3 regions of the Verrucosispora sp. CNZ293 genome follow, and region 2 is predicted to be linked to each of the others. Evidence: predicted binding sites of a transcription regulator. Region 2 holds the regulator's gene; each other region holds the start of a gene.

Region 1 (9,904 bases), 520 kb from region 2:
ACACCTCCTGGAGCCGTTTGGTGGCGCGGGCGTCCTCGTCGAGACCGCCGAGCTCCTCCAGCACCTTGCTCGGGTTCTCGTAGCGGGTCCACAGCCCTTCGACGTTGAGTACGCCGAGCCCGCCGAGCTGACCGAGCCGCACGGCCGAGGCCGGGCTCATCGTGGCGTCGGAGGGGTGCCCGACACACGGAATGCCGAACTGGTACGCGTCGAGCTGCCACCCGGTCGAGACGTCGTCGACGTCCCGGGTCCGGCGGGACGGCACGATGGCGATGTCGTCCAGGTGGTAGCCGCGTTGCGCGGTCTTACCCAGCCCGATCTCGACCACGTCACGCATGGGGCACTCCAGATGTGTTCGGGGGTGGTGGGAGGGGTCAGCGGGTGTGGTAGTTGGGCGCTTCGACGGTCATCTGGATGTCGTGCGGGTGGCTCTCCTTGAGCCCGGCCGCGGTGATCCGGATGAGCTGACCCCGCTGGTGCAGCTCGGGGATGCTCTCCGCGCCCGCGTACCCCATCGCCAGCCGCAGGCCGCCGACCAGCTGATGGGCCACCCGGGCCAACGGCCCACGGTACGGCACCTGACCCTCGACGCCCTCCGGGACCAGCTTCTCGTCGCTCGTCACGTCCTGCTGGAAGTAGCGGTCCTTGGAGTACGACTTGGCCTGCCCGCGCGACTGCATGGCACCGAGGGAACCCATGCCGCGGTACGTCTTGAACTGCTTGCCGTTGACGAAGATCAGCTCACCGGGGCTCTCCTCGCAGCCCGCCAGCAGGCTGCCGAGCATCACCGTGTCCGCACCGGCGACCAGGGCCTTGGCGATGTCACCCGAATACTGGATGCCGCCGTCGCCGATGACCGGCACGCCGGCCGGGCGGGCCGCCCGAGCGGCCTCCATGATCGCTGTGATCTGCGGAACGCCGACGCCCGCCACGATCCGGGTGGTGCAGATGGCGCCCGGTCCGACTCCTACCTTCACGCCGTCGGCTCCGGCGTCGACAAGCGCCTTCGCACCGGCGTAGGTCGCCACGTTGCCGCCGACGATGTCGACGGCGACGTCCTTCTTGAGCCGGCTGACCATCTCCAGCACCGCGCGCTGGTGACCGTGGGCGGTGTCCACGATGATGACGTCGACGCCGGCCTCGACCAGGGCCCGGGCGCGCTTGTACGCGTCCTCGCCGACACCGATGGCCGCCGCCACCCGCAGCCGCCCCGCCTCGTCCTTGGTGGCGCTCGGGTACTGCTCGCTCTTGGTGAAGTCCTTGACGGTGATCAGCCCACGCAGCTTGCCGGAGCCGTCGACGATCGGCAGCTTCTCGACCTTGTGCTGGCGCAGCAGGCCGAGCGCCTCGTCCTTGCTCACCCCGACCGGAGCGGTGACCAGCGGCGCCTTGGTCATGATCTCGCGGACCGGCACGGCCGGGTCGGAGACGAAGCGCATGTCCCGGTTGGTGACGATGCCCACCAGTTGACCGTCGGCGTCCACCACCGGCACCCCCGAGATGCGGTAGCGCCCGCAGAGCTGGTCGACCTCGCGCAGGGTGTCGTCCGGGCTCGCCGTCACCGGGTTGGTGATCATGCCGGACTCGGAGCGCTTGACCAGGTCGACCTGGAGCGCCTGGTCCTCCACCGAGAGGTTGCGGTGCAGCACGCCGATGCCACCCTGGCGGGCCATCGCGATCGCCATCCGGGCCTCGGTGACCGTGTCCATCGCGCTGGACAGCAGCGGGATGGAGAGCGAGACGTTGCGGGTCAGCCGGGTGATGGTGTTCACCCGGCTCGGCACCACGTCGGACTCGCCGGGCTGGAGCAGCACGTCGTCGAAGGTCAGCCCCAGCGGCACCACCCTGGCCGAACCGGCGGGCAGCTCGGGCAGATGACCGCCCAGCTCGCCGCCCTCGATGCCGGCGGACGGGTCGGTACGGGGCGAATTCTCCACGATTGCTCTCCTGAGCTGCTCGAACCGGGCTTCAGCGAGGTGGCACGGGGGGCACCGGCGAACGCCGGGCGAGGGTGCGTCAGCCTCATCGTACCCACTGAAGCTTTCACCACCTGAACCGCGCGGCACCCGCCCCGGTAACGGCTCGCGCGACCGGGGGACAGGCGTCGACGGTGGCATGGGACTACGGTGAGGGGGTGCACGACGATCCCATCGACCCGTTCACCGGCGACCCGACCGATCCGGCGGCCGACCTGGACACCCCCGGCGACGACGCGCCGCTGGACCCACTGACCGACGTCGAGCGCCAGGACGTGCTTGAGGATCTCGCCGACCTGGAGATCTACCAGGCGCTGCTCGCGCCGATCGGCGTACGCGGGCTCGTCATCGAATGTGAGGACTGTCGGGAACCGCACTACTTCGACTGGGATCTGCTCCGGGGAAATCTGCGACACCTGCTCAGCTCCGGGCGACCCCGGGTGCACGAGCCGGCCTACGATCCCGACCCCGACCACTACGTCACCTGGGACTACGCGCGCGGCTACGCCGACGGCGTGCACGACACCCTCAGCGAAGGCACCGAGGACGAGTCCGGCGCCGACCGCTGACCGGCCACCGCCAACTCAGCGACACAGGGCGGCGGACGAAATCGGCCGGCCGGGCCGGCCGGCTAGTTCACGCGACCAGCCCGGCCCGGAATCCGGCGGCCACGGCGTGCGCCCGATCGCGGGCACCGAGCTTGCGGAACAGCCGTCGGGCGTGAGTCTTCACGGTGTCCTCGGAGACGAACAGTTCCCGGCCGATCTCGGCGTTGCTCTTGCCTTCCGCCATCCCGAGCAGCACCTGCAGCTCCCGTTCGGTGAGGCCGATCGTGGCCCGGTCGGGCCGGGTCGGTGACGGCTTCTCCGGCTCGGACTCGGCACCCGCCTCGGCCGGGTCGTCGCCGCGCTGCGCCGGCACCATCGCCGGCCCGCCTGCCGCGTCCGTACCCGGCCAGGTGGTCTGTGCCTCGCCACCGGTGCGACCGCCGGGCCCGGGCCGGGCGGGGCCACCGACGGCTGCGGCATCCCGGGCGGGGTCAGCGATTCGGTGCCGGTTGGCCCGGCCGGGCGCGGCCAGCAGCAGCAGCGCCTTGGCGACTGCGCTCGTCAGATCCTGGTCGACTCCCTGGATGAGCCCGCGCGCCCCGGCGCCGATTGTCGCCGCCGCCGCCTCGGACTCCTCGGCGCCGAGCAGCAGGACAGCGGCCTGCGGGGCGCGGGCCAGCACCCGGCGGACGAAGCCGACGCTGTCGGGGCGGGTGAGCGCGGTGTCGGCGAGCACCACGTCAGCCGGACGCTCGGCCAACCGCAACATCACCTCAGGGTCGGAGACCGCCGTCCGGACGGCACCCGACAATCCCAACCGCGCTGCCGCGGAGGTCAGGTGCTGCGCCGCGAGCGGCGTTCGAACGCACACGAGAACGGTACGCACAGGCATCTCCTCTCCGCTGACGAGCAGACCACGACCAGCCCCGGTCGGGAGGAGGTTCCGGGCAATCCTCCCAACTTTTCCGACAGACAGGGCATATGCCGCAATTCGTCAAGTGTTCTGGATCAAAGACGTGTGAGGCGAGGGACGCCCGGGTAGGGAGTGGCCAGGCCGGGAACGGTGCGCCTGCGCGGCCCGCCGCCCGGACAACCGGCCACAAGCTGTCTCGCGGTGCCGCGCGAGAGGAGGGGTGCTGATGTCGAACGTACGTAGACTGCCCGGACCCATCATCGACCTCTGGGACTGGCAGCGGCTCGGTGCCTGCCGGGGCCGCGACAGCGCCCAGTTCTTCCACCCCGACGGCGAGCGGGGCTCGTCCCGGCTGCGCCGGGAATCCTCCGCCAAGGCCGTCTGCCGTGCCTGCCCGGTCCGCGCCGAGTGCGCCGCGCACGCCCTTGCGGTACGCGAGCCGTACGGCGTGTGGGGTGGCTTCAGCGAGTCCGAGCGACTGCGCCTGCTCGCGGTCGGCTGGGAGGACCTCGCCGACCGCCGGCAGACCCGTGTCGACGTCAACCGGCTGGAGGCCCGGCTGGGCAGTTCCCACCGGTCGACGATGCCCATCCAACGCAACGTCGCCTGACCAACCGCACCACCGGCGCCGCGCCCCCACCGCAGGGGCGCGGCGCCGCCCTGCCCCCCGCCCCCGCCCCCGCCCCCGTCCCTGACCTCGTTGATCATGAAGTTGTTGTCGCGCCATCGGCGTGTCGACGACAACAACTTCATGATCAACCAGGCTGGGGTGGGGTGGGTGGGTGGGTGGGCGGGGGTCAGGTGATGGTGAGGGTTACGGAGTGCCAGCCGGTTGCGCCGTTGGGGGCGACGCCGCGCGGCTCGCCGGTCTGCGTCTCGCCGGTGCTGTCCGTCGCCCGGACCTGGAGGGTGTGCTCGCCAGGGGTGGCCGGCCACTGCCACGACCACTGCACCCAGGTGTCCACCGAGATCGTCGGCGCCAGTTGAGCCTCCTGCCAGGGCCCCTCGTCGACGCGTACCTCGACGCGGTCAATGCCCCGGTGCTGCGCCCAGGCGACGCCGGCGACGGTGACCGGGCCGGCGGCCGGGCGGTTGCGTGGGCGGGGCGTGTCGATCCGCGACTGCGTCTTCACCGGTCCCTGCGCCGACCAGCCCCGGGGAACCCAGTACGCGTCGAAGTCAGCGAAGCTGGTCAACTCCAACTCGGTGATCCACTTGCACGCCGACACGTAGCCGTACAGGCCGGGCACCACCATCCGGACCGGGAAACCGTGCTGCACCGGGAGCGGCTCGCCGTTCATGCCGACGGCGAGCAGCGCGTCCCGTCCGTCACGCAGCGCGGCCGTCGGGGTGCCACAGGTCCAACCGTCCACCGAACGCCCGACCACCTGGTCGGCGCCGTCCAGCGGCCCCACCTCGTCGAGCAGATCCCGGATCGGTACGCCGAGCCAGCGCGCGTTGCCGATCAGGTCGCCGCCGACCTCGTTCGAGACGCAGGCGAGCGTCACGTACCGCTCCACCATGGGTCGGGCCAGCAGATCGGCGTAGCTCAGCGTGATCGGGTTGCGGACCCGGCCGTGAATGCGCAGCTGCCAGGTCGCGGGATCGACCTGCGGCACCACGAGCGCGGTGTCGATCCGGTAGAAGCTGCGGTTCGACGTGACGTAGCTGGCCAGCCCGGGCTGGGCCAGGTCAGCGCCGGCCGGCACCGGTGGTGCGGCGGAGACGGGGGCCGGCAGCGTGATCGCCTCGCGGGCGGCCGACACGCCCTGACGGCCGGCCAGCCACCGCCCGGCGACTCCCCCGACGGCGGCCACCCCGAGCACGGTCCCGACGCCGGTGAGGAACCGCCGCCGCGAGTCCGGATCGACCCGCCGCCCCGGCCCTCCGGGGACCGACGGGTCGCCCGAGGCTGGCGGATTTCCGAGGGCCGGCGGGCCGGCCGGTGTCGGTGGGGACCAGGGCCACGGGTCCAGTTCCAGCGGGCCGGCGACGAACGTCCAGAGCGCCAGTCCGCCGACCGCCGCACCGACAAGTGACGGCAGCACGTCGGCGGCGTCCGCGCCGGCCCGGGTCAGGGCCGCCGCCGCGCCGATCCCGCCGAAGACGGCGATGCCGGCCAGTCCCACCGTCAGCCGGCGGGCGGCCAGCATGCCCAACAGGGCGGCGAAGCCGCCGAGCAGCAGCGCCGTACCCACCAGCAGGGCGATCTTGTCGTACGTGCCGAAGACCTCGATGCCGAACCGCTTGACCGGTTCGGGGGCGGTGTCCACCACGAGGCCGCCGACCGCGACGAGCGGCGACGAGCGGGGGCCGGTCAGGGCGGCAACCAGTTCGGCGGTGCCGATGGCCGCCGCAGCGGCGGCGACGCCGGCCAGGGCGGCGAACCGAGGTGTCGTGCTGCTCACCCGCCAAGTGTTTCCCACCGACCACCGGTCCGGTAGTCGGCGTCAGCGTTCGTAACCTCTCGTCACCGGTACGCCGACTCAAAGCGCGTGGGGCGCACCGTCTCGTCGACGGTGCGCCCCACGTTCGGCGTACGGCAGGGCTCAGAAGCCCGGGCCGTGCTGGTGGCTGTGACCGTGACCGTGGCCGTGCGAGTGGCCGTGGCCGCCCGCGGTGGGCTCCGGCTCGGCCGGCTTCTCCACCACGAGGCTCTCGGTGGTGAGCAGCAGACCGGCGATCGACGCGGCGTTGGTGACCGCGTTGCGGGTCACCTTGACCGGGTCGATGATGCCCGACTTGGTCAGGTCGACGTACTCGCCGATGGCGGCGTCGAGGCCGTGGCCCCAGTCGCTGTCGGTGACCTTCTGCACGACGACGTAGCCGTCGTGGCCGGCGTTCTGGGCGATCCAGCGCAGCGGCTCGACAAGTGCCTTACGCACGATCGACACGCCGACCTTCTCGTCGCCGGTGAAGCCGAGGTCGTCGGCGAGCACCGGCAGGATCTGCGCCAGGGCGGCACCGCCGCCGGGCACCGTACCCTCCTCGACCGCGGCCTTGGTCGCGGCGATGGCGTCCTCGATGCGGTGCTTGCGCTCCTTCATCTCGACCTCGGTGGCCGCGCCGACCTTGACCACGGCGATGCCACCGGAGAGCTTCGCCAGCCGCTCGGCCAGCTTCTCCCGGTCCCACTCGGAGTCCGAGGCCTCGATCTCCTTGCGGATCTGGGCGACCCGGTCGGCGACCTCGCTGGCCTGGCCACCACCGTCGACGACAGTGGTGGTCTCCTTGTCGACCACGATGCGCCGGGCGCTGCCCAGCACCTCCAGGCCGACCTGGTCGAGCTTGTAGCCCAGTTCCGGGGCGACCAGCTCGGCGCCGGTGAGGATCGCCATGTCCTGGAGCATCGCCTTGCGGCGGTCACCGAAGCCGGGCGCCTTGACCGCGCAGACCTTGATGGTCTTGCGGATCGCGTTGACCACCAGGGTGGACAGCGCCTGACCCTCGACGTCCTCGGCGATGATGAGCAGCGGCTTGTTGTTCTGGAGGACCTTCTCCAGCAGCGGCAGCAGCTCCTCGATCGCGGAGATCTTCTGCGTGGTGATCAGGACGTACGCGTCCTCCAGCACCGACTCCTGCGACTCCGCGTCGGTGACGAAGTTCGGCGAGATGAAGCCCTTGTCGAACTGGAGGCCCTCGGTGACGTCCAGCTCGGTGTGCAGGGCGGAGCCCTCCTCGACGGTGATGACACCGTCGCGGCCGACCTTCTCCATCGCCTCGGCGATCAGCTCGCCGATGGTGGCGTCCTGCGCGGAGATCGTCGCCACGTGCGCGACAGACTTCTTGTCGGAGACGTCCACCGCCTTGCCGAGCAGCGCCTCGGAGACCTTGGCGGCGGCAGCGTCGATGCCCCGCTTGAGGCCGGCCGGGTTGGCGCCCGCGGTGACGTTACGCAGACCCTCGCGGACCATGGCCTGGGCGAGCACGGTCGCGGTGGTGGTCCCGTCGCCGGCGACGTCGTTGGTCTTGGTCGCCACCTCCTTGACCAACTGCGCGCCGAGGTTCTCGTACGGGTTGGTGAGCTCGATCTCCTTGGCGATGGTCACGCCATCGTTGGTGATCGTCGGCGCACCGAATTTCTTGTCGAGGACGACGTTGCGCCCGCGCGGCCCGAGGGTGACCTTGACCGCGTCGGCGAGCGCGTTGACACCGTGCTCCAGCAGGTGCCGGGCGTCGTCCGAGAAGCTCAGGATCTTCGCCATCTATGTCCCTTCGAAAGCGACGTTGCCCCGGCCCGGCGAGCCGGACCGGGGCAACGACACTGATCGGTTGCTTACTTCTCGATGACCGCGAGGACGTCGCGGGCGGAGAGCACCAGGTACTCCTCGCCGGCGTACTTGACCTCGGTGCCGCCGTACTTCGAGTAGAGAACGGTGTCGCCGACGGAGACGTCGATCGGCACGCGGTTGCCCTTGTCGTCGATCCGGCCCGGGCCGACAGCGAGGACGGTGCCCTCCTGCGGCTTCTCCTTGGCGGTGTCGGGGATCACGATGCCCGAGGCGGTGGTGGTCTCGGCCTCGTTCGCCTGGACCACGATGCGGTCCTCGAGCGGCTTGATCGCAACCTTGGTCGCGGTAGTCACGGGCATACCCTCCTGGGGTACTTGGTTTCGTTGCCGATCGGCATGCCGACCGGCGTCAATCTGCCACATGCCACCGGGCGGGGCCGTCGTCGCGGGTGCCGGTCCGCCTGGCGTTCAACCCCCGGACACCAGGGCCCGAAGGTTGGCACCCTCAGGGTGAGAGTGCTAATCGCAGGTTATTCCTCGGCTAGCACTCCGTCAAGGAGAGTGCCAATCCGCCACCCTCGTGTCGCCGCTCTTCCGCACCCACGTCACCACTTTTCCCGCACTGTTCCGCAGTCGTTCGCCAGGGTTGACCGCAACACGCCGACAGTGACTTCCCCGCCGATCGGTCGACCCTTACTCTCCGGCGCGACAACGTCACGGAGGGCGGACAGATGGCGGACATCCCAACTCTTGGATTCCTGCGCGACCAGTTGCGTCGGGCTCGCAAGGTGCGCGGGCTCAGCCAGGAGGAGCTGAGCAAGATGATCAACTACTCCCCGTCGGCGGTGAGCGCGATGGAGATCGGCCCGAACCAGCTGAGCGCCGACTACCTGGCCCGGTTCGACAAGGTGCTGGAGACCGGCGGCCTCTTCGTCGGGATGCTGGAGCTGATCCGGCTGCACGCCGAGCCGGACTGGTTCCGGCCGTGGGGCGAGATCGAGCGGGAGGCGGTCGCGCTGCGCTGGTACGACCCGGCAGTGGTGCCGGGCCTGCTCCAGACCGAGGCGTACGCGCGGGCGATGCTGCGGGTCGGTCCACCGCTCAGCCACGAGCAGATCGAGAAGCGGGTGCTGGCCCGGATGGCCCGGCAGGAGGTGCTCGCCCGTGAGGAGCCGCCACAGCTCGTCGCGGTGCTCGACGAGCAGGTGCTGCGCCGGCAGGTGGGCGAGCGCGCGACGATGCGCGAGCAGGTGGAGCACCTGCGCAGCCTCGCCGACCGCCCGCACGTCCAGGTGCGGATCATCCCGGCCGAGACCCCGTGGTACGGCGGGCTTGCCGGCCCGTTCGTGCTGGCTCGGCTCGCCGACGGCACCGAGGTGGCGCACCTGGACAACCAGCTCCGGGGGCACACTGTGGACAGCCCGAACGACCTTGCCAGTCTGGGGCGGCGTTGGGAGACTGTGGCCGGTGAGGCGCTGCCGCGCCGGCAGTCCGCCCGCCTGATCGAGGAAGTGGCGAAGTCATGGACCTGACCCGTGCCGCCTGGCGCAAATCCTCCCGCAGCAATCAGAATGGCGGCGCCTGCGTCGAGGTCGCCGACAACCTGCCCGGCGTGGTCGCCGTACGCGACAGCAAGGACCCGGCCGGCCCGGCACTCACCTTCACCCCGCCCGCCTGGCGCACCTTCATCACCACCCACCGCCCCACTCACTGACCCCCACCGCCACCGCCGAGCCCGCCCGGCCGGCCGGCCAGCCGCACGTTGATCGTCTGCACTTCAGTGACTCGGACATCGGCGTGTCGACTCACTGAAGTGCAGACGATCACGCCGCGCCCCGGCGGGTGCCTGCCCCGGGGCGCGTGGGTCAGGCTGGTGCGGGTCGGGAGAATGGGCGGGTGGATCTGGAGCAGTTCGGCGCGTTGCGTACCGCTGAGGGGTCGGCCGCGCTCGACGCGGCGGCCCGGGTGGCCGGCGACGATCCGCTGACCGCGGCGGCGGCGCTGCGTTCGGCCGGGGTGCCGGCCGGGCTCGCGGCGGCGGCGCTGACCCAGGCGGAGCTGCGCCGCCGGGCGACCGGCAAGTTCGGGCCGGCGGCGGCCGGCATGTTCTTCACCCGGCCCGGCCTGGAGCAGGCCACCCGACGGGTCGTCGCCGACCGGCGGGCGCGGCGGCTGCGCGCCGCGGGGGTGCGCACGCTTGCCGACCTGGGCTGCGGGCTGGGGGCCGACGCGCTCG
Region 2 (9,904 bases):
AGGCCGAGGCGCTCGGCGTCGGCGAGGTCGGCTACCTGATCACCGGGGTGAAGGACGTGCGCCAGTCCCGGGTCGGTGACACCGTCACCATCAACAACCGGCCGGCCGCGGAGCCGCTCGGTGGCTACAAGGACCCGAAGCCGATGGTCTACTCGGGTCTCTACCCGATCGACGGGTCGGACTACCCGGCACTGCGGGACGCGCTGGACAAACTCAAGCTCAACGACGCCGCGCTCACCTACGAGCCGGAGACGTCGGGTGCGCTCGGTTTCGGGTTCCGCTGCGGCTTCCTCGGCCTGCTGCACCTGGAGATCATCGGGGAGCGGCTGGAGCGGGAGTTCAACCTGGACCTGATCTCGACCGCGCCGAACGTGGTCTACCGGGCGATCCAGGAGGATGGCCAGGAGGTGGTGGTCACCAACCCCAGCGAGTACCCGACCGGCAAGATCGCCGAGGTGTACGAGCCGACGGTGCGGGCCAGCGTGCTGACCCCCAACGACTATGTCGGTGCGGTGATGGAGCTCTGTCAGGGCCGCCGGGGCAACCTGCTCGGCATGGAGTACCTCTCCGCCGACCGGGTGGAGCTGCGCTACACGCTGCCCCTGGCGGAGATCATCTTCGACTTCTTCGATCAGCTCAAGAGCCGCACCAAGGGCTACGCCTCGCTGGACTACGAGCCCACCGACGAGCAGGCGTCCGACCTGGTGAAGGTCGACATCCTGCTGCACGGCGAGCCGGTGGACGCGTTCAGCGCCATCGTGCACAAGGACAAGGCGTACGCCTACGGCACCACGATCGCCGCGAAGCTGCGCAACCTCATCCCGCGCCAGCAGTTCGAGGTGCCCATTCAGGCGGCCATCGGTAGTCGGGTGATCGCTCGGGAGACGATCCGCGCCATCCGCAAGGACGTGCTCGCCAAGTGCTACGGCGGTGACATCAGCCGTAAGCGCAAGCTGCTGGAGAAGCAGAAGGAAGGCAAGAAGCGGATGAAGATGGTGGGCCGGGTGGAGGTCCCGCAGGAGGCCTTCATCGCCGCGCTCTCCTCCGACTCCGACGGCAAGGCGACCGGAAAGAAGTGACCGACAGGTCTCGTCGCGGCGCAATGTGCCATTGACGCGCGGCATGACCTGTGGCGTCCGTCGACGGCGCTCTGGGCGGTTTGGGGATTCGGTGTCGAGGGAATCTGATCGGCACGACAGGAACCCCCGAATGACATCTTCTGGGTAAGGAGAGCCGCCATGGAGCTCACCGTCTGGGGCATCATCACCGCGCTGTTCGTGGGTCTGATCATCGGCGCGCTGGGCCGCCTCGTGGTCCCGGGACGGCAGGACATGCCGATCTGGCTGCACATGATCATCGGCGTCGGCGCGGCGCTGCTCGGTACCGTGCTCGCCCGTGCGATGGGCATCGCCACGGTGACCGCCGGCATCGACTGGGCCGAGCTGGCCGTCCAGGTCGCCCTGGCCGCGATCGCGGTCGCCCTGGTGGCCGGCCTGGGCAGTCGCCGCCGCGGTGTCACCCACCGGTAACCGCATCCGCCTCCGACGGGCGCCCGGCCATCAGGCCGGGCGCCCGTCGGCGTGTGGGCTCCCCCGGCGCGACCTTTCGGAATCCTCGCGGCTTCTCCGCCAGAAAATTCGGTTTGGGATCTTCACGGGTCGGGCACTAGGCGGTCACGACAGGAACACCACAAACGTGGAACGTCTTTTGTGAAGGAGAGCGACCATGGAGCTCACCGTCTGGGGCATCATCACCGCGCTGATCGTCGGTCTGATCGTCGGCGCACTGGGCCGCCTGGTGGTGCCGGGCCGGCAGAACATGCCGATCTGGCTGCACATGCTCATCGGTGTCGGTGCCGCGCTGCTCGGCACCGTGATCGCCCGGGCCTCCGGCTTCGCCGAGACCGCCGGGATCGACTGGCGGGAGCTGATGCTCCAGGTGCTGCTGGCCGCCGTCGCGGTCGCGCTGGTCGTCGGTGTGGGCCGCAACCGCCGGGGCGTCACCCACCGGTAACCGCTGAGCCGTCGAAAGGCGCCCGACCTCACGGTCGGGCGCCTTTCGTATGGGTACCCACGGCCTCGTGACCGGTGTCGCGCCCGACCTGACCAGCCCGGCTGAACGCGAGGGCCGAGGCGTGACCGGGCTGCTCCCGTAGGATGCTGATCATGATGGGCAGGGTGGCTTCGGTGAACGTGGGCGTGGTGACCGAAGCGCCGTGGGCCGGTGCCGCGAGCGGGCGCAGCGGCATCGACAAACGGCCGGCCGACGCCCCGGTCGTCTTCCGGGTCGAGGGCGTGGCCGGCGACTTCATCGGCGAACGGGCCCACCACGGTGGTCCGGACAAGGCGGTCTACGCGTACGCGGTGGAGGACGCGACCTGGTGGGAGGCGGACCTCGGGCGCACCATCCGCCCCGGCGGCTTCGGCGAGAACCTCACCACCGAGGCGGTCGACGTGACAGGTGCCGTGATCGGCGAGCGGTGGGCGGTCGGCGCGGCGCTGCTCCAGGTGACCACCCCGCGTACGCCGTGCACCACCTTCGCCGGTTTCTGGGGCGTACCGGATCTGATCAAGCGGTTCACCGAGCGGGCGACGCCGGGCGCGTACCTGCGGGTGCTGCGCGACGGCGCGGTGGCTGCCGGCGACCCGATCGAGATCGTGCACCGGCCGGCGCACGGGGTGACCCTTGGTGAGGTGTTCCGGGCGCTCAGCCTGGAGCCGGCGCTGCTGCCCCGGCTCCTGGCCGCCGACGACCTGCCCGAGCCGGTCCGCGAGAAGGTGCGCCGCCGCCTCGGCTGATCCACAGGCGCGCTGGCGGCGCTGGCCGAACCGGCGGGTGAATGCGAAAAGGTCCCGCCTGCCACGATCGGTCGTGGCGGGCGGGACCTTTGGTCACGGTCCGGTCAGCGGAGCCAGGGGATGTTGCGGTTGAGCAGACCGCGCTGCTTGAGCTCCTTGCGCAGCGGGATCTCGTCGTCGATGTAGCCGTCCCAGTTGATGCCCCAGTAGTTGGCCGTGTGGGTGCCCTCACCGAGCAACTGGCGCTGCACCGGCGTGCGGTTGCGGTACCACTCGCCGTCCTTGTCGGGGTGCAGCTCGTCGAGGGGACGGATCCACCGGTAGGTGTAGCCGACGAACAGCATCTTGCGGGTGATGTTCGACAGGTTCGTCGACCGGGAGTGCCACTGGCGGCGGTCGAAGATGAAGGCGTCGCCCGGGTTGGCGGTGATCTCGACGGTGCCCTCCGGGTCCGGGTTGTGCACGCTCAGGTCCGTCGGGCGGGGCAGCGAGTTCCACAGGTGGCTGCCCGGGATCACCTTGGTCGCGCCCCGGCCGTTCTCCGACAGGTCGGAGAGCACGTAGGCGACCTTCAGCGAGAACATCGGCCGCGGCAGGTTCGGGTCCATCGTCTCCGGGTCGGAGTTCTGCCGGTATCCGTCCTGGTGCCAACCCCAGTAGGGCTTCTCGGGCTCCGCCGCGGGCGGCGTGACGTCGAGGTGGTTGTGGTGGGTGTAGATGTTCCAGCCCGCCAGGCCCCACATGTAGGGGAACGCGATCGGGTGGGTGAGCAGCTCGCCGAAGAGCTCGTCCCGCTCAAGGAAGCCCAGCAGGTGCAGGGTGCCGTCCTTGGTGGTGGTGCCCTTGGCCTTCTCCTCCTCGTACACCCGGTCGACCGCGGCCTCCAGAGCGGCCCGGTGATCCTCGGTCAGGACGTTCCGCAGCAGGAGGAAGCCCTGCTCGTGAAACTCCTTGCGGTCGACGTCACTGATCGGTTCATAGCCGGTCCGGTCGCCGTAGTCGAACGCCACGTCGTACCCCTCCCCAAGAGGTGAAACCATTTCTGGCACAGGCCGCCGATCGTAACGCGCGTGTCGAGGGCCCGGGGGGCACCCCGTGACCTTTCCACGGGGATGGCGACTGATGGCGGTTGCACCACTACCGCAAGTCACGCAACGTGGCGGGACGGGCGATTATGTGGGGGATAGCCCGATTTTGCGGTGACTGCGGGTAAAGAGATCAGGGCTGCTCAGACGTCCGCGTGCACCTCGGCCTGAACCTGCCCGCTGCTTCGTTCGCTGTCCGGCATGCGCTTCCAGGTGCCCCGCTTGGCGGTCCACTCCCGGCCGTCGAAGGCCACCCGCTTCACCCCGTGCTCCTTCGCGTGGGAGACCAGCCAGTACGCGTACCGCCAGCCGGCCCGCTCACCGTCCGGGATCGTCTGCGTGGCGTCGGTCGAGCGCGCCGCGGCGGCCCGGATGCCCACCGTCAGGCTCGCCAGGCCGACCTCGCGGTCCACCTCGGTGGCGAAGTAGTCCGGCCCCGACCCGGAGTCCTCGACCGGGGAGCGCTCGGTCAGACCCCAGTCGAGCGTCAGCCCCTCGGCCAGCGCGGCGATGGCGGCGGCGCCGCGCATCACCGGATCGCCGCCCACCGCGCAGGTGACCGCCGTGGTGGCGTGACCGAGCAGCGCCCGGGTGAGCACCTGCGACTCGTCGGCCCACTTCTCGTACGCCTCCGGGAAGGCCGAGCGCTGCACCTTCTGCGCGGCGTCGGTGACCCGCATGTCCTCCCAGCCACGCACCTTCTTCAACGCCGCGTAGAACTTCCCGGCCGCGTACCGGGGGTCGCGGATCTGGGTCGGCGTACCCCAACCCTGACTCGGCCGCTGCTGGAACAGCCCCACGGAGTCGCGGTCACCACCTGTCAGGTTGCGCAGCCCGGACTCCTGGTACGCGGTGGCCAGCGCCACCACCACCGCCCGCTCGGGCATCTCGCGCTGTACGCCGATCGCCGCGATCGTCGCCGCGTTCGCCATCTGCTGCGAGTCGAGTGTCACCTCGCCGTCGGCCTGCACCGTGCAGGCCCGGCCGGTCAGCGGCAGCCGTAGCCCCTCGCCGGCCTGCCTCAGCACCACGATCATCCCGATCGTGGCGATCAGGACGAGGACCACGAAGCCCGTCGCGGCAGCCCGAGTTCGCACCCGCACCTCCTGTGTCAAGGTCCGCCAAGCGTACGTCCCTCGTCGAGCTGTCCGGGGTCGTCCGACCGGTTCCGGCCCCCGCGCGGCGACCACGCGTGGACGTGAGGTTCCCCGTCCCGGCCGCACCTCACCTGCCGAGTTCGGCCACCCAGCGCGGTGGTCGCTTCTCCCGGAACGCGGTGACACCCTCCATCCCGTCCGCCGACAGGAAGTACCCGGTGGACAACTCCGCCAGCTCGGCCAGCTCGGCGCGCAGGTCGACGGCGGCCGGTCGGCGCAGCAGCCGCTTCGCCCCGGCCAACGCCGCCGGCGCGCCGCGCACCAGCGAGTCGCAGTACCGGCGCACCACGGCAGCCAGCTCCTCGGCCGGCACCGCTGCGGTGACCAGGCCGATCTCGGTGGCCCGCCGGCCGTCGAAGGTGTCGCCGGTCAGGTACAGCTCGGCCGCCGCCCGGGACGACAGGCGGGGCAGCACCGTCGCGGAGATCACCGCGGGGATCACCCCGATCCGCACCTCGGTGAAGGCGAACGTGGCCTCCGCCGCGCAGACCGCCAGGTCGGCCGCCGCGATCAGGCCCAGGCCGCCGGCCCGGGCCGGGCCACCGACCTTCGCCAGCACCGGCTTCGGGCACTCCCGGACCGCCGCGAGCACGTCACCCAGCATCCCTGCCGGCACCGTGCCGCTGGCGTACGCCGCAGCGGTCTCCTTCAGGTCGGCTCCGGAGCAGAAGACCGGACCGGTGTGGTCGAGCACGATCACCCGGACCGCGTCGTCGGCGACCGCGGCGGCCAGCCCGGCCAGCAGTTCGGTCATCAGCGGCGTGGAGAGCGCGTTGCGGTTGTGCGGACTGTCCAGCGTGAGCGTGGTCACCCCGTGGGCCGTGGCGACCCGCACGAGCGCGTCGGGAGAGGTCATGGGAGGGCACACTAGTGGCCATGCCCGGCGTCCTTCCAGCAGGCGAGCCCGTCCCCGCCGACGGGTCGCTGCCCGCGTCCGCCCACGCGTCGGTAGGCGCCCGGGGGTTCGGGGTGTACGTGCACGTGCCCTTCTGCGCGAGCCGCTGCGGCTACTGCGACTTCAACACGTACACCGCCGACGAGTTGGGCGGTGGCGCGACCCGGGAGGGCTACGCCGACGCCGTGCTGGCGGAGCTGGCGCTCGCCGCCCGGGTGTTGGGCGAGGCTCCGCCCGCCCGGGTGGAGACGGTCTTCGTCGGTGGCGGCACCCCTACCCTGCTGCCCACCGACGACCTGGCCCGGATTCTCGACGCCATCGACCGGACGTGGGGGCTGGCCGCCGACGCGGAGGTGACCACCGAGGCCAACCCGGAGTCGGTGACACCCACCACGCTGAAGGAGTTGCGGGCGGCCGGGTACACCCGGATCTCGCTGGGCATGCAATCGGCCGCGCCCGGGGTGCTCGCCGTGCTGGACCGCCGGCACAGCGCCGGCCGGGCCACCGCCGCCGCGCTGGAGGCCCGGGACGCCGGGTTCGACCACGTCAACCTCGACCTGATCTACGGGACGCCGGGGGAGCGGGCCGAGGACTTCGCCGCCTCGCTGGACCAGGTGGTCGCCGCCGGCGCGGACCACGTCAGCGCGTACGCCCTGATCATCGAGGACGGCACCCGGCTGGCCGCCCGGATGCGCCGTGGTGAGCTGCCGTACCCGGACGAGGACGTGGCCGCGGACCGGTACCTGGCCGCCGAGTCGGCCCTCGACGCCGCCGGTTTCTCCTGGTACGAGGTCTCCAACTGGGCCCGCACACCTGACGCGCGCTGCCGGCACAACCTGCTCTACTGGGCCGGCGGCAACTGGTGGGGCCTCGGGCCCGGGGCGCACAGCCACGTCGGCGGCGTGCGCTGGTGGAACGTCAAACATCCAGGCGCGTACGCCAAACGCCTCGCCACCGGCGAGTCACCCGGGCAGGCCCGGGAGGTGCTCACCGGCGACGAGACGCACATGGAAGAGGTCATGCTGCGGTTGCGGCTGGCCTCCGGCCTGCCGCTGGACGTGCTCACCGACGCCGGGCGAGCGGGCGCGGCGCGGGCACTTGCCCAGGGTCTGCTCGCCGAGCCCGCCCACGCCGCCGGCCGTGCCGTGCTCACCCTGCGCGGCCGGCTGCTCGCCGACGCCGTGGTCCGCGACCTGCTGCCCTGATCCCCGTCACCAGGCGGCCCGGCCGGTCAGCGCTTCACGAAGGAGTAGCTCATCGGATACTGGTAGAGCACCCCGTCGTTGGCCTTGACCCCGCCGATGATGCCGAAGATCACCGGCACGATCCCCGCGATGATCGGCGCGAAGAACAGGATGCCGCAGGTGATCGTGGCGAGCACCCAGCTCAGCACGCCGACGATGGCCCAGGTGAGCTGGAAGTTCAGCGCGGCCACCGAGTGCGCCCGGGCGATCGGGGACTGCTGCCCGCGGGTCATCATCGCGATCAGCGGCGCCACCCACCCGAAGAGGCCGCCACCGACGACCACGCCGAGCGGGCCGCCGAAGTGGGCGATCAGGACCCAGGTCTTGTCCTCGTTGTTGGCGTAGCCACCACCCGGAGGGCCGTAACCGCCGGTCGGGTAGCCGACACCCGGCGCTCCCGGCGGGTAACCGCCGGGTGGGGGATAGCCGCCGGGTGGGGGATAGCCGGCCGGCGGCGGCTGGTCGCCGGTGGGGGGTGGATAGCCGCCGGGCGGTGGATAGCCGCCCTGGCCAGGTGAGCCGGACAGTGGTGTCGTGGGTTCGTCGCCGGAGTCGGGGGACGAGGTGGTTCAGTCATGGAGGTCACGGTAGGTGCCACCGGCAACGGCGCACCAGAGCGACACCGGCCAGTGTCAACCCGACGATCGGTTTGATGACAGCCGTGCTGACTTGATCATCGCGTCCGCGCGGGCCCCGACGTAGACTGGCACTCGCTACAGTCGAGTGCCAGAGTGTTCCTCTGGTGGCCGCGGCGCTGAGAGCTGACCTGCGACAGGAGGTGGGGAAGGTGGGTCTGGACGACCGCAAGCTCGCCGTGCTCCGCGCGATCGTCGAGGACTACGTCGCCACCCAGGAGCCGGTCGGCAGCAAATCGCTCGTCGAACGACACCAACTGGGTGTCTCGCCGGCGACGGTCCGTAACGACATGGCCGTGCTGGAGGAGGAGGGCTACATCCGCCAACCGCACACCAGCGCGGGGCGGGTGCCCACCGATCGTGGCTATCGACTCTTCGTCGACCGGCTGAGCCGGGTCAAGCCGCTCAGCCCGGCCGAACGCCGGGCGATCGAGCGCTTCCTGGCCGGCGCCGTCGACCTCGACGACGTGGTGCACCGCACGGTGCGACTGCTGGCGCAGCTGACCCGTCAGGTCGCCGTCGTGCAGTACCCGAGCCTGGCCCGATCCCGGGTGCGTCACCTGGAACTGGTGCCGATCTCCACCACCCGGCTGACGCTCGTGATGATCGCCGACACCGGCCGGGTCGAGCAGCGGCTTGTCGAGCTGCCCGCACCGGTCCTCGCCGACGACGTCCTGGACCTGCGCCGGCTGGTCAACGAGAAACTCGTCGGAGTCCGCCTGTCGGAGACCCCGCCGCTGGTGCAGGCCCTCATCGACGACTGCGTGCCGCACCTGCGCCCGGCCATGACGACCCTGTCCACGGTGCTGCTGGAGACGCTCGTCGAACGGCACGAGGAACGGCTCGCCCTGGCTGGCACCGCAAACCTCGCCCGGGGCGGCCTGCTCGACTTCCAGGGCTCGTTGCGCCCCATCCTCGAAGCGCTTGAGGAGGAGGTCGTGCTGCTCAAGCTCATCGGTGAGGTGGAGCCGAGCACACTGCGGGTACGCATCGGCGACGAGAACGAGTACGACAACCTGCGGGCGGCATCCGTGGTCAGCACCGGGTACGGCCCGGGCGCGACAATCGTCGGGGGGATGGGCGTGCTGGGACCGACCCGGATGGACTACCCCGGAACCATCGCCACGGTGAGGGCCGTGGCACGCTACGTGGGCGAGCTGCTGGCCCAGAACTGACAAGTCAGGGCCGCCGGCAGGCTGCCGCCGCCGAACGGCGTAACTCGAGACGAACACGAGGACACGGAACGCAGTGGCCAGGGACTACTACGGCATTCTCGGCGTGAGCAAGGGTGCCTCCGATGACGAGATCAAGCGCGCCTATCGCAAGCTGGCGCGCCAGTTCCATCCGGACGTGAATCCGGACCCGGAGGCACAGGAGAAGTTCAAGGACATCAACGCCGCGTACGAGGTCCTCTCGGACGATCGGAAACGGCAGATCGTCGACCTCGGCGGAGACCCGCTGGCACCGGGCGGGGGTGGACCCGGCGGCCCGGGCGGCCCCGGCGGAGCCGGACCCTTCGTCGGCTTCCAGGACATCATGGACGCGTTCTTCGGCGGCGCGACCGGCGCCGGACGAGGCCCGCGACCGCGCACCCGCCCCGGCGCCGACGCGATCCTGCGCCTGGAGCTGGACCTCCAGGAGACCGCCTTCGGCGTCGAGGCACCGATCACCGTCGACACCGCCGTGCTCTGCACCACCTGCTCCGGCGCCGGCACCGCCGCCGGCACCCACCTGGCCACCTGCGAGGCCTGCGGCGGCCGGGGCGAGGTGCAGTCGGTGCAGCGCACCTTCCTCGGCCAGGTGGTCTCCGCCCGACCGTGCACGGTCTGCCAGGGCTACGGCACCACCATCCCGCACCCCTGCCCGACCTGCGCCGGTGACGGCCGGGTACGCACCCGCCGGTCGCTGACCGTCAAGATCCCCGCCGGGGTGGAGGACGGCATGCGGATCCGTCTCGCCCAGCAGGGCGAGGTCGGCCCGGGTGGCGGCACCGCCGGGGACCTCTACGTGGAGATCCACGAACGACCGCACGACGTCTTCTCCCGCAAGGGCGACGACCTGCACTGCCGGGTCACCGTGCCGATGACCGC
Region 3 (9,904 bases), 820 kb from region 2:
CCGGTGATCGCCGAGCGGGGCACCACCAGGTGCACGCCCTTGGACGCCCGGACCCGGATACCGGGCCGTAGCCCGACGTCGTTGAGCATCCGCGACATGTCGTCGGTCCAGACACCCGTGGCGGCGATGACCGTGCGGGCGCGTACCTCGAACTCGGCTTCGGGTGAGTCGGCGGGTGCCTCCAGGTCGCGGACCCGCACCCCGATGACCTCCCGCGCCTGTCGGATCAGCCCGACCGCGCGGGCGCTGCTCACCACCGTCGCGCCCAGGCTGGCGGCGGTGCGGGCCAACGTCACCACCAGACGGGCGTCGTCGACCTGCCCGTCGTGGTAGCGGATCGCGCCGGCCAGGCCGTCGGAGCGCAGGCTCGGAAAGACCCGGCGGGCACCCTCCCGACTCAGGTGCCGGTGCAACGGCATCCCCCGGCCGCCGCCGAACAGGCCGGCGAACGCGTCGTACGCGGCCACCCCGGCACCGTAGTAGGCCCGACGCAGCAGCCGGGCGGGCAGGTCACGGACGCCCTGACCGGCGGGGAGCGGCACCAGGAACGGCACGGGCCGCACCAGGTGCGGCGCCAGCCGGGTGGCCAGCAGCCCGCGCTCGGTGAGCGCCTCGTGCACCAGGCCCAACTCCAACTGTTCCAGGTAGCGCAGACCACCGTGGATCAGCTTGCTGGACCGGCTGGAGGTGCCGGCGGCGAAGTCGCGCGCCTCGACCAGGGCCACCTTGAGGCCCCGGGAGGCGGCGTCGACTGCCGCCCCGGCGCCGGTCACCCCGCCCCCGATCACCAGCACGTCGAACCGCTCGGCGCGCAACCGACGCAGGTCGGCGGCGCGGCGGGCGGGCGAGAGCTGCCCGGCAACGGACCGCAGAACGTTCGGATCACGCACCCGTCCACGTTAACCGCCCCGGCGCTCCCCCGACACGTGCCGGCACCGGCACCTCCGTCGGTTCCCCGGCAGCCGTCGGGTTTCGGAAGCGGCCGGGCCGTACTGTGTGCGGATGCGGGCGGAACCCACCACACCCGGCTCGACCGGTAGCCCCTGGGCGATCGTCGCGGCGGTGTTCGCCGGCTGCTGGACGGTCGCGGTAACGGTCCTGGCGCAGACCGGCGGCTGGGCCGTCGACCAGGTGGTGCTGATCGGCGGACTGGACCGGCTGGTGCCGCTCTGGCCGGTGGTCTGCCTGCTCACCGTGCTGCTGATCGCCGCCGCGACGCTGCCGTTGGCCCTGATTCCCCGCTCGGCGGCGGTCCGCGTCACCGGACGACTCTGGTTCGCCGGTGCGCTCGTGCTCGGCGTGCTCGGGCTACTGCGGACGATCCCTCCGGTGCACCACGAGGCGTACCTCGCCGCGTTGGCCCTCGTGGCGATGCTGCTGGCGGTGGTGACGACCCGGCTACCCGCCCACGTCCTCGGCCCCGGCCGACGACCCGAAACCTGGCAGCCCGAGTCCGCCCCCGGGCACCACGAACCCGGCGCGGTCACCGCCAAGCCCGTCGGCGATCCCGGCGCGGTCACCGCCGAGCCCGTCGGCGATCCCGGCGCGGAGGCGGTGGACCCGGCCGGACGGCCGGCGCGACTCAACGCACGTCCGTCGGTGGCGGCCCTGCTCGCCGTGGCGGCCGGGCTCGCCCTGCTGCTGCCCTGGGTCTGGTTGGGCGCGCTCGGCGGGCTGTTGGAGACCATTGTCGCCGGACTGGGCGCGGCAGCCGTCGGCGTGCTGGCCGCGGCGCTGCTCGATGCCCGGTTCTGGGCTCGCTTCGAGGCCGGCGAGCCACCTCGACCGGCCCGCCTGGTGCTGGTGGGCGGTCTCGTCGCCGGGGTGGTGCTGCTGCTGGTGGGTGCCGGCACCGGCCACTCCGGTGCGCAACTACCGCTGCTGGTGACGCTGCCGCCCACCGGTTTCGCGTTGGCCGCGCTGCGGGCGGTGACCCACCGTCCGGCCACTGGACGCGGCGTCGCCCACCCGGAGGCCGGACACGGCCGGCCCGGGCACCCGATCGCCGGGCCCGTGATCGCCCGTCATCCGGCCGGAGCGGACGGCCGGGCACCGACCGCCTGGCTGGTCGGGCTCGGCGTGTTCGGCCCGTTGGCCTTCACCGATCCGGAGGAGGTCAGCCTGCTGCTGGTCGGCACCCGCGACGTGCCGTTCTGGGTGGCGGCCGCGACCGGGGCCGCACTCGCCGTCGGGCTGGTGCTCGCCGTCGGGTACGCCCTGCTGCTGGCCCGCCCCTCGGCCCGCGTGCCCAGCCGGGCGCTGGCCGGCGCGAGCGCCCTGACGCTGCTGGTCACGGTCGGCCTGGTCGGCGGCGCGGCGGGCCAGCCCGGACTACACGGGGAACGGCTCTTCGTGCTGCTGCGGGAACAGGCGGACCTGAGCGGGGTGAGCGGCGGGCCCGGTCGGGCGGGCCGGGACGCCCGGGCCGGAGAGGTCTACCGGCGGCTCGTCGACACCGCCGACCGGACCCAGGCCGACCTGCGGCGGGACCTGCGCCGGGCACGGTTGCCGCACACCCCTTACTACCTGGTCAACGCGATCGAGGTGGATGGTGGTCCGGCGGTGCGGGCCTGGCTGTCCCGCCGCCCCGAGGTGGCCCGGGTACTTGTCAACCAGCGGCTGCGGCCGTTGCCGGCCCCCGCCGACAGCGCCACCGGCAACGCCCCGCCCCCGTCCGGCCCACCGTGGCACATCACCATGATCGGCGCGGATCGGGTCTGGTCCGAGCTGAACGTCACCGGCACCGGGGTGACCGTGGGCAGTTCCGACTCGGGGGTGGACGGGCGTCATCCGACCCTGGCCCAGGGCTTCCGGGGTGGCGACGACTCGTGGTTCGACCCGTGGAACGGCACCGGGGCACCGGCTGACCGCAGCGGGCACGGCACCCACACGATGGGCAGCGCGGTCGGGCGGGACGGCATCGGCGTGGCCCCCGGGGCGCAGTGGGTGGGCTGCGTCAACCTCGACCGCAACCTGGGAAATCCGGCCGCCTACCTCGACTGCCTCCAGTTCATGCTGGCGCCCTTCCCGCCCGGTGGCGATCCGTTCCGGCAGGGCCGGCCCGCCCGGGCACCGGAGATCCTGACCAACTCGTGGGGCTGCCCACCGATCGAGGGCTGCGATCCGCGAGCGCTGCGGCCGGCCACGGCGGCGTTGGAGGTCGCCGGCATCCTCGTCGTCGCGGCGGCCGGCAACACCGGCCCATTCTGCGGTTCCGTGCAGGACCCCCGGCACCGTACGCGGACGTGCTGACCGTCGGCGCGGTGGACGACCGGCGGCGGGTGACCGCCTTCTCCTCCCGTGGCCCGACGATCTCGGGGGCGACGAAACCGGATCTGATGGCACCGGGGGCGAAGGTCGTTTCGGCGATGCCGGGCGGCGGGTACGCCGTGCTCGACGGCACCTCGATGGCCACGCCGCAGGTGGCCGGCGTGGTCGCGCTGATGTGGTCGGCCAACCCTGAACTCATCGGCGATCTGGACCGGACCCGGCGGATTCTGATCGAGACGGCGGACCCGGTCGAGACCAACGACCCGTCCCGGGATCAGACTGACGACTGCGGCGGCCCGCCGAACATCGCCGGTGCCGGCCTGGTCGACGCGTACGAGGCAGTCTCGGCGGCCCGTGGTTGATCGAGGACCAGGGACGACGACACCGCCGAGACACAGCGGAAGGGGCGGACCGCTGACGCGGCCCGCCCCTTCCGGCGTTGGAGCTGGACTCAGAAGTCCATGTCCCCGCCACCCGGACCAGCCGGGGCGGCCGGGGTCTTCTCCGGCTTGTCCGCCACGACGGCCTCGGTGGTGAGGAACAGCGCGGCGATCGACGCGGCGTTCTGCAGCGCCGAGCGAGTCACCTTGGCCGGGTCGATGATGCCCGCGGCCAGCAGGTCGACGTACTCGCCGGACGCGGCGTTCAGACCGTGACCCGAGTCGAGGTTGCGAACGCGCTCGACCACGACGCCGCCCTCAAGGCCGGCGTTGACGGCGATCTGCCGCAGCGGGGCGTCGAGCGCGATCTTGACGATCTGCGCACCGGTCGCCTCGTCACCGGCCAGGTCCAACTTGTCGAAGGCGGTCTTGCCGGCCTGCACCAGCGCGACACCACCACCCGGGACGATGCCCTCCTCGACGGCGGCCTTGGCGTTGCGGACCGCGTCCTCGATGCGGTGCTTGCGCTCCTTGAGCTCGACCTCGGTGGCCGCGCCGACCTTGATCACCGCAACGCCGCCGGCCAGCTTGGCCAGCCGCTCCTGCAGCTTCTCCCGGTCGTAGTCGGAGTCACTCTTGTCGATCTCGGCCCGGATCTGGTTGACCCGGCCCTGGATCTGCTCGGCGTCGCCGGCACCGTCGACGATGGTGGTCTCGTCCTTGGTCACCACGACCTTGCGGGCGCGGCCCAGCATGTCGAGACCGGCGGCGTCCAGCTTGAGGCCGACCTCCTCGCTGATGACCTGGCCACCGGTGAGGATGGCGATGTCGGTCAGCATGGCCTTGCGGCGGTCACCGAAGCCCGGCGCCTTGACGGCGACCGACTTGAAGGTGCCCCGGACCTTGTTGACGACCAGGGTGGCCAGGGCCTCGCCCTCGAGGTCCTCGGCGATGATCAGCAGCGGCTTGCCGCCCTGCATGACCTTCTCCAGGATCGGGAGCAGGTCCTTGACCGACGAGATCTTGCTGTTCGCGATCAGGATGTACGGGTCGTCGAAGACGGCCTCCATACGCTCCGGGTCGGTCATGAAGTAGGCCGAGATGTAGCCCTTGTCGAAGCGCATGCCCTCGGTGAGCTCAAGCTCCAGACCGAAGGTGTTGCTCTCCTCGACGGTGATGACGCCTTCCTTGCCGACCTTGTCCATCGCCTCGGCGATGATCTCGCCGACGGTGTTGTCACCGGCGGAGATGGAGGCGGTGGAGGCGATCTGCTCCTTGGTCTCAACGTCCTTGGCGAGCTTCAGCAGCTCCTCCGAGACGCTGGCCACGGCAGCCTCGATGCCCCGCTTCAGGGCCATCGGGTTGGCACCGGCGGCCACGTTGCGCAGGCCCTCGCGAACGAGAGCCTGAGCCAGGACGGTCGCCGTCGTCGTGCCGTCGCCGGCCACGTCGTCGGTCTTCTTGGCGACCTCCTTGACCAGCTCGGCGCCGATCTTCTCGTACGGGTCCTCGAGCTCGATCTCCTTGGCGATGCTCACACCATCGTTGGTGATGGTGGGGGCACCCCACTTCTTCTCGAGCACGACGTTGCGGCCCTTGGGGCCGAGCGTCACCTTCACGGCGTCGGCGAGCTGGTTCATGCCCCGCTCGAGGCCGCGGCGCGCCTCTTCGTCGAACGCGATCATCTTGGCCATACGGCGTTGTCCTCCTGGACACTCACGGGCCACCCGAGTGTGTGCCCCGGATGGGCCGTCTGGTGTACGCACCTTGGGACGTCGCCACCTGGCGACGGCGACGTCTCCTCGGCCGGGCCGGATAGCCCGCGACGACTGACCGCGTGCCCCACCCGTGGTTATGTCACGAGCGCGACCGCAGCCCCACCGTCCCGACCAACTGGCACTCACGCCATGCGAGTGCCAATGACTTGTTTAGCACTCTCCCCTGCCGAGTGCAAGCACGATCGCCCGGGTCAGCCGAGTTCGGCCGCCAGTTGCGTGCCGTTCACCGGCCCCTCGTGCGCCCGCTGCTCGGCGTAGGTGACAACGAGCCCGACCATCTGCGCGAGGTACGCCGGCAGCGTCAGCACGGTGACCACCGCGATCGTCAGCACCACACCCACAGCCGTACCCGGGGCGTCCAGCGGAGTGGCGCCGAAGGGCAGGATCGCCAGCGACTCGACCAGGCTCGCGACAAGCGAGAGCCCGATCACGGCAGCGCCCACCAGCGCCACCCGACCGAGCAGCAGCCCCAGCCGGTCACGCAGCATCCGGTGCGAGCGGCTCAGCGGGTCGTGCCGTTCGAAGAGGTAGACCGGACCGGCCATGGCCAACGCGAAGGCCGCGTACACGCCGGGCAGGAAGCAGAGGCAGAACCCGAAGGTGACGATCAGGGTGATGAGCAACGTCCAGCCCCAGAGCCCGAGCGCCCGACGCAGCCCGTAGCGCAGGGCGGCACCGAGGTCGACCGGCTGGCCGGCGGCCTGCCGGGCGATCACCCAGGTGCCGGCGGCCCAGCCGACGCACTGCACCAGGCCGAGCAGCAGGCTGCCGGTGACCAGCACGAGCAGGAGCGTCGCGAGATCGGTCCAGAAGTTCGCCGGCAGCGCGGCGGAGTCGCTGGCGAGTTGGGCATCCCAACGGGCCGAGGGGTCCACGGCCAGCACCAGCACCGACAGCACCGCGGCCGGCACCACCTGGGTGAGCATCAGGATCGGTAGCAGCTCCCGCCAGCCCCGACGGGCGGCGCCCAGGCAGCGCGCGAACCAGCCGCCGAGCCCGGCCCCGGGTGGGGTGACCAGGGCGTCGGAGGGGTCGAGCCCGTAGCCGACCGGGTGTGGATACCAACCGTAGGGCTGCTGGCCGGGATAGGCCGGCGGGCCCGGGTAGGGCGTCGTGCCGACGTAGGGCGGCTGGCCGGGCGGCGGACCGTACGGAGGCGGACCGTAGGGAGGAGCATCGGGCGAGGGCGGGCCGGGCGGAGGCGGCTGATCGGCCCAACCGGCGGTGGGCGGTTCCGGCTCGCCCGGCGGCGAGGAGAGCGGACCTGTCGGGGGCGGCTGGTCGGACATGAACCCTCCTCAGCGACGGCTGGATCGGTCCATGATCTTCCCTTGTGGGGCGCCGGCACCGCAGCCCCCTCCGGCCATGGTCACGCCACCCCGACGACGATCGGTCAATGGGGTGGGTGGTCAGCGCTCAGATGACGCGTACCCGCTCGGCCTGCGGGCCCTTCTGACCCTGGGCGATCTCGAACTCCACCCGTTGGCCGTCGTCCAGCGCCTTGTAGCCGTCCATCTCGATCGCGGAGAAGTGGACGAAGACGTCCTGCCCGCCGTCGACGGCGATGAAGCCGTAGCCCTTCTCGGCGTTGAACCACTTCACGGTGCCCTGTGCCACGGTGTTTTCCTCACTCTGCACGGCGTTCCACTACCTCGGGTCGCCGGCGCGCCGGCACCCGGAAACCACCGGTTTCGGGCGATCGCGACGACCGCTGAAACGGGTGACCGAAATCGCACGCTACACGAGGAGTGACGACCGCGCACGACCACAAATCGGGCGTATTACGTTCACCCGCATCGTCGTACGTCATTGTGATAAGCATGCGGGCATGACGAGCGTCACCGGCGGAACACGCGTACGTGGAGCGGTAATCCGCCGGGTCGAGCCAGCCGACGCGGCCCGGATGCGTGCGCTACGCCTGGAGATGCTCGCGGACGCGCCGCTGGCGTTCCTGGAGACGATCGCCGAGGCCGCGGCCCGACCCCACGCCGAATACGCCGCCCGCGTCGCCCAGGTCTCGGCCGGCCCGGACACGGCGCAGTTCGTGGCCGATCCGGGCGGCCGGCTGGTCGGGCACGCCGGCGGGGTCACCCACCCGACCGAGCCGGGCGTGACAGTGATCTACGCCGTCTACATCACGCCGACCTGGCGCGGTACCGGCCTGCTCGCGGATCTGGTCGACGGGGTGGCGGGCTGGTCCCGGGCCTGCGGACGGGAGGAGCTGATGCTTGAGGTGGTGGTCGGCAACGACCGCGCCTACCGGGCCTACCAGCGGCTGGGCTTCGTCGACACCGGGGTCCGCCTGCCGCACCCGAACATCCCCGCCCTGCGCGAACTCCAGATGCGCAGGGCGGTGTAGGCCGCAGCCCCTACGCGTGCCGGCGGCTCTGCACGATGCGGAACCGGTTCGCCACGTACGCCCCGTCGGTCAACGCCGAGTTGGCCGCCGCGTTCGCCCCGCTGCCGTGGAAGTCGGAGAAGGCCGCCGACTGGTTCACGAAGACACCACCCGTGAGGTTCGCCGACAGGTGCACCCCGACCTCGACAGCGGTCGCCTCGGTGGCGTCCAACACCGCGTCGTCGGTGGAGTAGACGGCCGCGGTGAGAGCGCCCTTCTCACCCACTGTCGAGCGCAGGATCTCCAGGCTGTGCGCGGTGGAGTCGGTGGCGATGGCGAAGGAGATCGGCCCGAACCACTCCCGCGAGTAGGTAGCGGTGTCGTCGGCGTCGAGCTTGACGATTGTCGGGGTACGCACGACGGCGTCCGGGAACGACGGGTGCTCGACGGTACGCGACTCCAGCACCGGCGCACCGACCTTGGCGACCTCGTCCAGCCGCTCCAGCACACCGTCGTTGACGATCGCGCCGGTCAGCTCCACTCCCCGGGCCGGATCGCCGGTGAGCTTGCCGACCGCCGCGGCGATGCCGCCGGCCACCTCGTCGAAGCTCTTGTGCCCCTGGTCGGTGTCGACGCCATCCCGGGGGATGAGGATGTTCTGCGAGGTGGTGCACATCTGGCCGCTGTAGAGCGTCAGCGTGAAGCCCAGGTTGCGGCACATTCCGGCGAAGTCGTCGGTGGAGTCGATCACGACCGTGTTGAGCCCGGCCTTCTCGGTGTACACCGCCGCCTGCCGGGCGTTGGCCTCCAGCCAGTCGCCGTACTCGGTGGAGCCGGTGAAGTCGACGATCCGCACCGCCGGGTGCAGGGCCAGCGTCGAGGCAAGCTTCTCGCCGGGGGCCTCCGGGGCCAGCAGCACCAGGTTCGGGTCGAAGCCGGCCTCGGCGAGCACCTCGCGGGCGTACCTGACGGTGACGGCCAGCGGCAGCACGGCGCGCGGGTGCGGCTTGACCACGACGGGGTTGCCGGTGACAAGCGAGGCGAACAGACCCGGGTACGAGTTCCAGGTCGGGAAGGTGTTGCAGCCGATGACCAGGGCCACCCCCCGGGGCACCACGTGGAAGGTCTTGCTCATCCGCAGTGGGTCGCCCTTGCCGGCGGCCTTCTCCCAGGCGGCGGTGCCCGGGTGCCGGGTCATCTCCGCGTACGAGTAGGCAAGCGCCTCAAGCGCGCGGTCCAGCGCGTGCGCCCCGCCGGCCTGGAAAGCCATCACGAACGCCTGACCGCTGGTGAACTGCACCGCGTTGGCCAGCTCGAAGATGTTCTGGTGCAGCCGGTCGAGGATCTCCAGGCAGACGCCCACCCGGGTCTGCGGGCCGGCGTCACGCCAGGCGGGCAGCGCGGCGGACGCGGCGGCGACCAGCTGCTCGGCGTCGGCGTGCGGGTAGCGCACGTTCAGCGCGACGCCGAACGGGCTCTGCTCGGTGGCGACCCGGTCGCCGTCGCCCGGCTGGTCGAGCGGAAAATCTCCGCCCAGGTACGCCTCGAAGGCTGCCTTGCCGTCGGCGGCGGCGGTCTCGCCGTACACCCGTGGGCTGGGGGATTCCGGGTAGGCGGACCAGTATCCCCGCTCCGTGATCGCGGTCAGCGCGCGGTTGAGGGTCTCGGCGTGCCTGTCGTAGCGGGGGTGCGGGGTCTCCGTCATGCCCGCCATCATGCAACACGAAGCCCTCAGATCAGTAGGGGCGTGTCACAACTTCAGATGGTCAGCTGCCAGTTGCTCCAGCGGTCCAGCACCCGGAAACCGAGCTGCTCGTTGATCGCGATCATGTGATCGTTGCTGCCCGCGTTGAAGGTGTCGATCACTCGTACGGCCGGCTCGTGGGCGAGCAGGTGCCGCAAATTTTCGATCTTGGCAAGCAGGCCCAGCCGGTGACCCCGGTGCTCCGGGTCGACGATGGTGATCTGCTGGAACGAGTGCCAGTCCGCTGACGCACCGACGTCCAGCAGCGTCCACGCGACAAGCCGGCCGGTCGCCTGGTGGCGGACACCGACGTGGTAACGCCGCCGGCCACGGGCCTCCAGCGCCAGTTCGGTGCCGCGGAGACGATCGGCGTCGACCTGCTCCGGCTCCCACG

The links. Region 2 encodes HrcA, which represses chaperone genes, less so after heat shock. Its sites were predicted from a motif close to GGTTNGCACNCTCNNNNNGAGNGTGCNAACC; they were not measured.
Region 1: groES (co-chaperone GroES) is a predicted target of HrcA. The motif match lies at 8,163-8,193, and genes of this name have one in related genera.
Region 3: groL (chaperonin GroEL) is a predicted target of HrcA. The motif match lies at 5,542-5,572, and genes of this name have one in related genera.

The regions. Positions count from the first base shown of each region.
Region 1 covers NZ_PEFR01000001.1:5,659,155-5,669,058, reverse strand. The annotation lists gene CLT74_RS25910 (GuaB3 family IMP dehydrogenase-related protein) at 1-337, opposite strand, end outside; gene guaB (IMP dehydrogenase) at 375-1,937, opposite strand; gene CLT74_RS25900 (DUF5319 domain-containing protein) at 2,135-2,545, shown strand; gene CLT74_RS25895 (response regulator transcription factor) at 2,613-3,410, opposite strand; gene CLT74_RS25890 (WhiB family transcriptional regulator) at 3,664-4,047, shown strand; gene CLT74_RS25885 (molybdopterin-dependent oxidoreductase) at 4,235-5,845, opposite strand; gene groL (chaperonin GroEL) at 5,987-7,642, opposite strand; gene groES (co-chaperone GroES) at 7,714-8,028, opposite strand; gene CLT74_RS25870 (Scr1 family TA system antitoxin-like transcriptional regulator) at 8,400-9,200, shown strand; gene CLT74_RS25865 (DUF397 domain-containing protein) at 9,191-9,382, shown strand; gene CLT74_RS25860 (THUMP-like domain-containing protein) at 9,565-9,904, shown strand, end outside.
Region 2 covers NZ_PEFR01000001.1:6,175,690-6,185,593, forward strand. The annotation lists gene lepA (translation elongation factor 4) at 1-1,079, shown strand, start outside; gene CLT74_RS28200 (GlsB/YeaQ/YmgE family stress response membrane protein) at 1,239-1,529, shown strand; gene CLT74_RS28205 (GlsB/YeaQ/YmgE family stress response membrane protein) at 1,726-2,013, shown strand; gene CLT74_RS28210 (MOSC domain-containing protein) at 2,169-2,798, shown strand; gene CLT74_RS28215 (phytanoyl-CoA dioxygenase family protein) at 2,903-3,838, opposite strand; gene CLT74_RS28220 (hypothetical protein) at 4,027-4,986, opposite strand; gene CLT74_RS28225 (enoyl-CoA hydratase-related protein) at 5,108-5,896, opposite strand; gene hemW (radical SAM family heme chaperone HemW) at 5,917-7,140, shown strand; gene CLT74_RS31590 (DUF4870 domain-containing protein) at 7,167-7,463, opposite strand; gene hrcA (heat-inducible transcriptional repressor HrcA) at 7,967-8,989, shown strand; gene dnaJ (molecular chaperone DnaJ) at 9,063-9,904, shown strand, end outside.
Region 3 covers NZ_PEFR01000001.1:5,357,564-5,367,467, reverse strand. The annotation lists gene CLT74_RS24465 (glycerol-3-phosphate dehydrogenase/oxidase) at 1-890, opposite strand, end outside; partial or broken gene CLT74_RS24460 (S8 family serine peptidase) at 1,003-3,632, shown strand; gene groL (chaperonin GroEL) at 3,722-5,344, opposite strand; gene CLT74_RS24450 (hypothetical protein) at 5,620-6,717, opposite strand; gene CLT74_RS24445 (cold-shock protein) at 6,845-7,045, opposite strand; gene CLT74_RS24440 (GNAT family N-acetyltransferase) at 7,257-7,787, shown strand; gene paaN (phenylacetic acid degradation protein PaaN) at 7,798-9,471, opposite strand; gene CLT74_RS24430 (GNAT family N-acetyltransferase) at 9,525-9,904, opposite strand, start outside.